DNA from 3 places in the Pseudoalteromonas sp. P1-11 genome. Region 2 is predicted to be linked to each of the others. Evidence: predicted binding sites of a transcription regulator. Region 2 holds the regulator's gene; each other region holds the start of a gene.

Region 1 (3,290 bases), on a different contig from region 2:
GCAATCTTCGGGTATTTCGCGTAAAAACCGCGACGGGCTATGGTACTTTTCTTGGCCGTATAAACGACGGCTTTCGGCATGGCTTATGTAAAGTTTGTCCATGGCACGGGTCATACCCACGTAACAAAGGCGGCGTTCTTCTTCTAAGCGCCCTGACTCTTCATTACTTTGCTGCGATGGGAACATGCCTTCTTCAACGCCCACCATAAACACAAGTGGAAACTCTAAGCCCTTAGCAGAGTGAAGAGTCATCATTTGCACAGCGTCTTCGTGTTCATCGGCTTGGCCTTCACCAGATTCAAGTGAGGTGTAGGCTAAAAAGCCTTGTAGTGGTGAGCTAAACTCTTCTTCTTCGGGGAGTTCATACTGATCGCAGGCACTAATAAGCTCTTCTAAGTTTTCTACGCGAGCTCGGCCTTTTTCGCCTTTTTCAGCTTGATACATGGCCATTAAACCAGACGTTTGAATAGCGTATTTGGCTTGCTCTTGCAGTGTAAGGTCGCTAATTTTATCTTCTATGTGCTCTACCAACTCTACAAATTTTGTAACAGCGCTTGCCGCACGACCCGATAAATGTTGTTGTTCAACAATTGCTTTAGCTGCGTACCAAAGAGGCAGCGACTCAGCACGCGCACAGTCGCGTATATGGCTAAGTGTTTTATCGCCAATACCGCGCGCAGGGGTGTTAATTACACGCTCAAATGCGGCATCGTCTTGGCGGTTTCCTACCAATCGTAAGTACGATAGCGCATCTTTAATTTCTTGACGTTCGAAGAATCGCATACCACCGTAAATACGGTATTTTAAGCCTTCTTGCAGCATGGCTTCCTCGAGTACACGAGATTGCGCGTTACTACGGTATAAAATAGCGGCGTCTTGCAACGCATTACCAGCATTTAACCAGCTGCGTAGCTTGCTGCTTACAAAACGGGCTTCGTCTAGCTCGTTAAAGGCGGCATAAATTGATATAGGCTCGCCTTCGTTACCATCGGTCCAAAGGCTTTTACCCATGCGCTCGGAATTATTTTTAATTAGCGCATTAGATGCTTTTAGAATGGTCGCGGTTGAGCGGTAGTTTTGCTCAAGACGAATAGTTTCGGCGTCAAAATCAGTTAAAAAGCGTTTAATGTTTTCTATTTTAGCGCCACGCCAACCGTAAATACTCTGGTCATCGTCGCCTACAATCATAATGCTTTGTGTATCACCAGCAAGTAGCTTTAACCATGCGTATTGAATGGTATTGGTATCTTGGAACTCGTCTACCAGCATGTGGGCAAAGCGCTGCTGGTAATGGCGAAGTAGCGTAGGGTTATTTTTAAGTACTTCGTAGCTACGTAGCAGTATTTCTGCAAAATCGACTAAACCTGCACGGTCACACGCCTCTTGATAGGCGGCATATACACGTAGCATCATTTGCTCGTTTATATCGTAGGCTTGAATATCTTTAGGGCGCAGGGCTTCATCTTTTTTAGCGCTGATGTACCAGCCAAATTGTTTGGCGGGCCATTTTTTGTCATCAATATTCATTGATTTTAATAAGCGCTTGATCATTCTAAGTTGATCGTCAGAGTCTAAAATTTGAAAGGCTTCTGGCAGGTTTGCTTCACGGTGATGAGCGCGCAAAATACGGTGTGATAAACCATGGAATGTACCAATCCACATGCCACCGACAGGGGCTTTTAGGGTTTCTTCAACACGGGTGCGCATTTCTTTAGCGGCTTTATTAGTAAAGGTAACCGCAAAAATACTATAAGCAGAGGCTTGCTCAACCTGCATTAACCACGCGATACGATGAACTAAAACACGTGTTTTACCCGAACCAGCACCTGCTAATACCAGCATGTTTTGTAGTGGGGCTGCAACGGCATCGCGTTGTTTGTCATTTAAGCCATCGAGTAATTCAGAAACGTCCATCGTTACGCCTTTTCAGTCAATAATGAGGGCAGTATAACAGGTGTTTTTGTTAGGCTAAATAAAATACTGTTTTTATGAACAGCTATTCTAAAAATACTTGTAAAACTAATCGCTTAGTCGCTTTTTTGTACTCTTAAGTAACGATAATTAATAATAAAAATAATCAAATTGACCTATATTTAGTAAAAAATACTAAAGCAGTTATTTAGTAGTAATTTAACTATTTGATTTTTAAGCTTTAATAAATTGGCATAAAGTGTGATAGTAAGTAAATAACTAAAACTTAAAATTAATTAACTACAGAGGTGAGTATGGCTGATCAAGGTTCTGGCGGTAATGTTATTGCAGCGTTGTGTAATATATTTTTTCCTGGTTTAGGGCAATTGGTACAAGGGCGAATTTTAGCCGCTATCTTTTTTGCGCTAGCTATTATAATTAGTTACGCACTTATTTATGTATTAGTAGGCTTCGTACTCGTGCCTATTATTTATTTATGGTCGATTATAGATGCTGCACGTTTTAGATCGCGAAGTTAGCTTTTATGTCACCTATTTAATAGCGCCCATTGGCGCTATTTTGCGTTTTAGGGTCGGTGTTTAAGGCTATTTATGGGTATAATTAGTGCATTAGCGTTTTAAAAGTAAAAATTATGGAATATCAATTTATACGTGACCCTATTAGTGGGCTGCGCATTAAAATAAGCAGCGAGCATGCCCTAATTGGCCGCTGGTTAAACGAAGAAATTGGCAAAGAAAAAGTCGCGATGGTACAAGCACTTATTAGCTCGGTAAAAACAAGTTACGAGCCAATAACGTTAAAAGGCCAAGAGATAGACTTAATACTCTCTAAAGACGAAGCCTTATTTGAAGCCCATGCTCTACACCAAGACAGCGAAGATTTAGTCGCCTATCAAGATGATGACTTAATGCTTGAAGAAAATGGCCTAGTGAGTGGTTGTGGCTTTGAAGATTTTATAGATTTAATAGAGTCGTGGGCTGAGTTTAGTGGCTCGCGTTAAATGTTTAAAAGGCCAATCTAGTTGGCCTTTTTTGTAATATCAATTGTGTTAAGTTATTAGGCATTTATAGCGCTCTATTTAGCACCCTAGAATGGTTAAATATTTAAGTCGATTGGTATAACTACAGATTATTGATTTTCTATTGATTTAACGCCAGCTAATAATAGCTCCTCTGTTAAACGTACTTTGTAATTAGGGTTTGCGTATTGAAAATACACAACGCCGTTTTTATCAATTACAAATACAGCCGGTACGGGTAAGGCAACGTTTACCTTGCCTTGGGCATCAACAAAGTTAACACCGCGCTTATTGCGATAGATAGCGGCTGTTTTATCATCTAAAAAATAAGCTAAACCTA
Region 2 (3,290 bases):
GCGCAACTTGCCATATACACTTGCTCACCTAGTGTCATTAGCTCTTCTTTAGGAATTGTTGTCTCAAGCAATGCGGCATCAGCAAGTGCGGCTTTTTGCTTAGCTTGCTTAGCATCTGCAAGCCATGCGTTAAAGTCCTCTTGCGATTTAGCTTCAACCACCACGGGCATAAAACCATGATCTTTACCGCACAGTTCTGCACACTGTCCTCGGTAAATACCTTCTTCGTTAATGTTGGTCCACGTTTCGTTGATAAACCCCGGATTGGCATCTTTTTTAACGGCAAAATCGGGTACCCACCAAGAGTGAATAACATCATCAGAGGTCATTAAAAAACGCACCTTTTGATTAATTGGCAGTACTAAAGGTTTATCAACCTCAAGTAAGTAATTAGGGTTTTTATTAGCAAGGTTGGCTATTTCGTCTTGAGGGGTAGATAAAATAGAGTAAAACTCTACGTCTTCTCCCATGTATTCATAATGCCACTTCCACTGTGACCCTGTAATTTTAATGGTTAAGTCGGCCTTACTGGCATCTTCCATCGCAATGAGGGTTTTAGTGGCAGGGATTGCCATGGCAATTAAAATAACAAACGGAATGGCAGTCCAAAGAATTTCTACTTTGGTACTTTCATGAAATTGGGCAGGAACTGCCCCTTTAGATTTACGGTGATGAATCAGTGCCCAAAACATTATTGCGAACACTATCACCCCAATCACACAACATATTAAAAATATGGTCATGTGTAGCTGATATACATTATTACTTATATCGGTTACGCCCTTGCGCATATTGTATTGGCTATTAGCCAGCACTTGCTGCGGGAACATAATCAACACAAGCCACAAGGTAGAGGTCAGTTTACCCATGTGACGGCTCCTTTGATGCTATTGCGAATGCAAAGCGAAGAGGCATACGGCTTAAACGCCAATTCGTTATTTTTATTTTTTAACCAATCTTATTTTTGATCGGTATCGCTAGGACAACAAAAGGTTTGTGTATATTGTGTGTTCTCATAACTAAAAAGCTGTGAGTTATTGTTAGTCCAGCACATTAATGATTAGCTAAAAAACGTACAACAAGCAAGTTTTAGTATAAAAAACAATCAAGTGATATTTTAAATTTGACTAAATGACGGCGTATTAAATTGTTATTTAACAGCCAAGATACGAGCAAAATTAAGGGATGTAACACGCTTAGGAAGATAAAAGTATGAGTGAAAAAAAGTTTACAGCCTAAATAATTTTAGGGCGCTTTGAGATGGTGGAAGGTTTGTTTCTAAAACAAAAATGCACACTAAAAAGTGCGCATTTATAGATATTACTTAAAAATAGTTAAAAATTACATCCAGTCGGCATTTCTTATTACGCCAACGGCTAACCCTTCAATATTAAAAGATTCGTTTTCAAGGTCTACTTCAATTGGCGTAAACTCTTCGTTTTCGGCGTGTAATAATACTTTTCGGCCTGCTTTTTCTAGGCGTTTTACGGTTACGTCTTCATCTACTCGTGCAACCACAACTTGGCCGTTTTCTGCTGTTTGAGTACGGTGTACGGCAAGCAAGTCACCATCCATAATACCTATATCTTTCATACTCATGCCGTTAACACGCAGTAAAAAGTCGGCGGCTGGTTTAAACATGAGTGGGTCTATTTTACAGTGACTCTCAACATGTTCTTGCGCCAAAATAGGCGAACCCGCTGCAACTCTACCTATTAATGGTAGACCTAGTTGCTCAGGCTCCTCTTCTTCAACCAATTGAATACCACGGCTTGCGCCTGGTTTCATTTTAATAACACCTTTTTTGGCAAGCGCTTTTAAGTGCTCTTCTGCGGCATTGGCACTTTTAAAACCGAGTGTTTGCGCAATTTCGGCACGTGTAGGAGGCATACCAGTGTCTTTAATAAAAACTTTTATTAGTTCGAGTATTTGAGCTTGGCGTTTAGTTAATGGTCGCATACAACTGGTTTTCCATACAGTACATTTAACTGTGAGTATATACAGTTAAATAAAAATCGCAAATTTAAATTGTGCTTTAAAATAGCCAAATACACCGCACTTGGATAAATTTTAGGTAATTACAGACGTTCAGTATTTAAAATGCTATAAATTTGCTTTCAATATAAAGGAGTAATTATGAGTATTTGGCATCAACCCATCACATTAGAGCTTTGCAAACAGTTAGATGAGGGAATAAACGGCCAAGGCACGCTAATGAAAACCATGGGCATAGAAATAACCGAAATAGGAGATGATTACCTAGTGGCTACCATGCCTGCTATTCCTGAGCATCATAATCCTATTGGTATGGTACATGGTGGCGCAAATGTGGTACTTGCCGAAACCGTAGCAAGCTACGCCGCTAACTTTGTCGTGGACTTTACAAAATTTTATTGTGTTGGACAGGAAATTAGCGCCAGCCACTTAAAGGCCTCTCGAAATGGCACTTTAACCGCCGTTACTCGTGCATTTCATATTGGTAAGCGCAGTTCTGTATGGGAAATAAAAATAACCAATAGCCGCGGCGAGCTTTGCTGCGTATCAAAAATGACCGCAGCGGTTGTCGAGCGCAAATAATTAACTATGGCTACTTTTCGATAGGGTAAATCGTTATTTCCATACCAGCGCCAATGGCAGATATACGTAGCAGTGTATCTGCATGTAGAGCTTGGTTAAAACACTTAGGTGACGTGCCCGACTCAAAGCCTATATCAAACGTTCTGCGCGAACAGCTTAGCCACTGCTTAAGCGCATTACGTGAACACGACTCTATTAATTCACATAAGTGGTTGATTGCTTTGTCTGGCGTGGTTATATCACCTGAGGCTTCAATACGCGCCAATTGACGATATTCGTCTTTGTCATAATGCAAAACCATCGCGTTTTTCTTTAAGTCTGCCACCAGGGCGCTAATATCTTGTTTAGACTCAAGCTCTAGATCTACATTTAAAAATTGAATTTCCGACATTGTCTGCTTTTTACCCTCTTATAGTTTCATCGCAAACTTTAACGCAGTTTTACTTTTATACCAAATCAACTAAGCGCTAAACATGGCTTTATTCATAGAAAATACCTGTTTAAACGCCATTGGCACCTAATTTGCCTTATAAAACGGGTTAGGCTAGTTACGCTTAATTTTACCGTTTATGTATGAAAGTTATACACACACTGTGTAATTAAACGCTTCAGGAGGACAATTATGGTAGATCATGGCCCGCAAATTAAAAACGACGATCAGTACGATGCACTTCGAGATGAAGGCATGAGCAAACAAAAAGCCGCGCGCATTG
Region 3 (3,290 bases), on a different contig from region 2:
CCGGCTTTAACACACTCATCAAGGCCCTCTAAAATATCAAGCATACCCGCCTGTTGTTGCTCAGTATCTACGTCACTAAAAGTGAGTTTACCTGGCCACTGCCTGCCAAAATGTGGGGTAGAGCGATTAGGCCAATGCAATTGGTATAAATCTATGTAGTCGGTTTGTAGGCGTTTCAGCGAGTTATCTACGGCCTCAATGACAGCGCTGCGTGTTATATCGCCGCCATCTCGTACCCACGATAGGCCATTGCCTGCAATTTTACTCGCCAATACAATATTACCGCGCTTTTGCGCATTGCGACTAAGCCAGTTACCTATAATTTGCTCTGTTTTACCGTAGGTCTCTGGTGAAGGAGGAACGGCATACATTTCGGCAGTATCAATAAAATTAACGCCTTGTGCTAAGGCATAAGCTATTTGCTCATCGGCGTCTTGTTGGGTATTTTGTTTACCCCAAGTCATGCTGCCTAAGCATACTCTAGAAACATCAACACCGCTGCTGCCTAACGGACTGTATTGCATTTAAAATCCTTAAATTATGTAAGATCTTGAGAGTGGATAATTAATATCAATTCGCAATAAAACCGAATTAAGCGAATTGGTGTAGCGCCGATAGTAATGGCTCTGAAATCGCCGCTTTTTGTCCTGTTTTAAAGTCAAACATAACAACTTGAGAATAGCCTGTGGTAGTAATAGCTTGCTGAGCATGGCTAAATACAGAGTAATTCATCATAAAACGGTCGCTTTTTATATCTGAAATAGTAATACCTACGGTTAAGGTATCTGGGAAGGTCACTGGACGTTTATAGCGAATATTGTTTTCACTAATGACCGGGCCTATTCCACCTGGTTTTATCGTATCAAACTGATTTATTTTATTTAGAAAATCGATACGCGCAATTTCAAAATAACGCAAGTACACCACGTTGTTAACATGTTGTAGGGCGTCCATATCGGCCCATGCTACGGTGATATCGGTATGAATAGGGTGCTGATCTTTGAACCTTTGCATGTATGTGTACTCTTAGTTTTAAATGAATGAGGTTATCAATATGGTGTTTGTAGCTCAAGACAATAAATGCCATGTTTTTTTATAAGATGATTGTACCTATTTATTTTTAGGGCTACAGTTAAATAACACAGACAACACACACACGAGAACACACATGCAAAATATAATTAATTGGGCTTTAGCCAGTTTAGTTTTTATAGCGTCTTTTGCTTGCTATGCAATGGGTAATGCCTCCGGCGGCATAATGCTTTTAGCTGCGGGGTTTTTATTGGAATTTGTTTTTTGGCTACATTGCTTTAAAAAATCAAAGCGCTTTAAGCAGCCGTTTTAAAAAAGCGGTTTAAAGCTTGCACGGTTTAACACGCTACACCTAGTAGCGCTTTTAACTTTAGCAAGCTAAACAGGCTTTAATGGACTTGCTTAATGAAAGTGAATCCTTAATAATGGCTGTATAAATAAACAGTTGTTATGTGGTGATGAAAAAGTTTATTCATATCGACATGGACTGCTTTTATGCAGCGGTTGAAATGCGCGATAACCCCAAACTTGCCAGTGTGCCTTTAGCGATTGGTGGCAATAGCCGTCGTGGCGTGCTCTCTACAGCAAATTATATAGCGCGCGAATATGGTGTTCGCTCGGCTATGTCTAACTACCACGCTAAGCAATTATGTCCCGATTTAGTTATTGTGCCTGGGCGCATGGCGGTTTATAAAGAAATTTCTAACCAAATACGCGCTGTATTTAAACGCTACACCGATCAAATAGAGCCGCTGTCGCTTGATGAAGCTTACCTAGATGTAACCAACAGCACCGCATGCAAAGGCAGCGCAACGCTTATTGCTCAGCAAATTAGAGCAGATATTTATAACGATACCGGCCTTACTGCCTCTGCCGGAGTTGCCCCCATTAAGTTTATTGCCAAAATAGCCAGTGACGAAAATAAACCCAATGGCCAATTTGTGGTTTTACCGGATGAAGTTGATGCGTTTTTAAATAATTTACCGCTAGGTAAAATCCCTGGTGTGGGCAAAGTAACCCTCGAAAAGCTTAATTTAAAGGGGTTATACACAGGTAAAGACGTTCGCGAGAAAGGCGTTAATTGGATGCAGCAGCACGTGGGGAATTTTGGTGTATCGCTTTATCAAAAATGTGCTGGCGAATATATTGGTAAAGTAACCACTGAGCGAGTGCGTAAATCCCTTAGTGTTGAACACACCTATGAATACAATAAAAATAGCTTACAAGAATGTTTAGATCAGTTACCTAAATTACTGGAAGAGCTAACAGCGCGCCTTAATAAGCAACAGCTACAAAATCGTATTAATAAGCTAAGTGTAAAAGTGAAGTTTGCAAACTTTGTTGTTACTTCAGCGGATCAAGCTCATCATCAATTAAATACTGCTATTTTTACTGAATTACTCTCTAAGGCGTATCAACGCGGTATGCAGCAACCGGTGCGTTTATTAGGTATTGGAGTGGGTGTTAAAAATGAACCTAATTTAAATCTGCAACTGAGTATTCTTGATTAACTACATGCTTTTTTGCAATTGAAAGTGCTTTAGCAAAGTAATTTAAACGTGGTATAAGCAGGGGCTGCCTTTACAAAAAACTATATAGTGATTGTTAATTTCTTCTAAAACATGGAGTCACTTTAGTTAGCTGTAAAACCAAGTTGCCAGATTAAAATGAGCTGATCGCAGTTGGCTGGTTTTGTGTTTTTATATCAACGATAATAGCCCCTTATGTTTTCTAACAGGAGTTTTACTTATGGCATATCCTCAAGCGATAGCTGCACAATCACTTAGTGCAAGCTTTGACTCATTTTCTCACGATGCACTTATTATAATTAGTGATGACTTTTCTCAATTAGCCAATAACTCATTAAGTGATGCTATCGAATCACACGCTAAAGTAGATTCTCGTATTGGTAAACAAGTTACGTTTTTAGTGGTTGATAATGTACGCGTTGTTTTAGCACCTACGGGGCCGCTTAACCGCGATTACGATGATGTAAGGCGCTACTTTGATGCTGCTAAACTAGCGATTAACGAAGCAAAAGCCGCGGGTAGTGTAAACCCTGCTATTTACTTACCTAAATTACATACAGATGCGCGTTACCAGCATGCGTTAGAAGTGGCGTATTTAGGGGCATGCCAAGCATTATGGCAGCCTCTTGAAGCACGCGAATACCACGGCGAAAGCATTGAACCTATTACGCAAATAGGTTTAATCGATGCAAATGAGCAAACAGTTAAAGCTGTAAATGCAATTGCAGC

The links. The regulator LexA, encoded in region 2, represses DNA repair genes until DNA is damaged. The targets are predictions, from matches to a motif close to TACTGTATNNNNATACAGTA.
Region 1: the regulator LexA is predicted to act here: its motif matches at 1,979-1,998, upstream of uvrD (DNA helicase II).
Region 3: the regulator LexA is predicted to act here: its motif matches at 1,460-1,479, upstream of dinB (DNA polymerase IV).

Annotation. Positions count from the first base shown of each region.
Region 1 is NZ_LJSP01000008.1:4,597-7,886, forward strand. It holds gene uvrD (DNA helicase II) at 1-1,914, opposite strand, end outside; gene AN390_RS13860 (hypothetical protein) at 2,226-2,450, shown strand; gene AN390_RS13865 (YacL family protein) at 2,564-2,932, shown strand; gene AN390_RS13870 (peroxiredoxin-like family protein) at 3,061-3,290, opposite strand, start outside.
Region 2 is NZ_LJSP01000010.1:33,510-36,799, reverse strand. It holds gene coxB (cytochrome c oxidase subunit II) at 1-869, opposite strand, end outside; gene lexA (transcriptional repressor LexA) at 1,342-1,959, opposite strand; gene AN390_RS15240 (PaaI family thioesterase) at 2,137-2,577, shown strand; gene AN390_RS15235 (hypothetical protein) at 2,588-2,968, opposite strand; gene AN390_RS15230 (Rho termination factor N-terminal domain-containing protein) at 3,200-3,290, shown strand, end outside.
Region 3 is NZ_LJSP01000006.1:38,650-41,939, reverse strand. It holds gene AN390_RS11850 (aldo/keto reductase) at 1-524, opposite strand, end outside; gene AN390_RS11845 (thioesterase family protein) at 592-1,014, opposite strand; gene dinB (DNA polymerase IV) at 1,491-2,543, shown strand; gene AN390_RS11835 (leucyl aminopeptidase family protein) at 2,782-3,290, shown strand, end outside.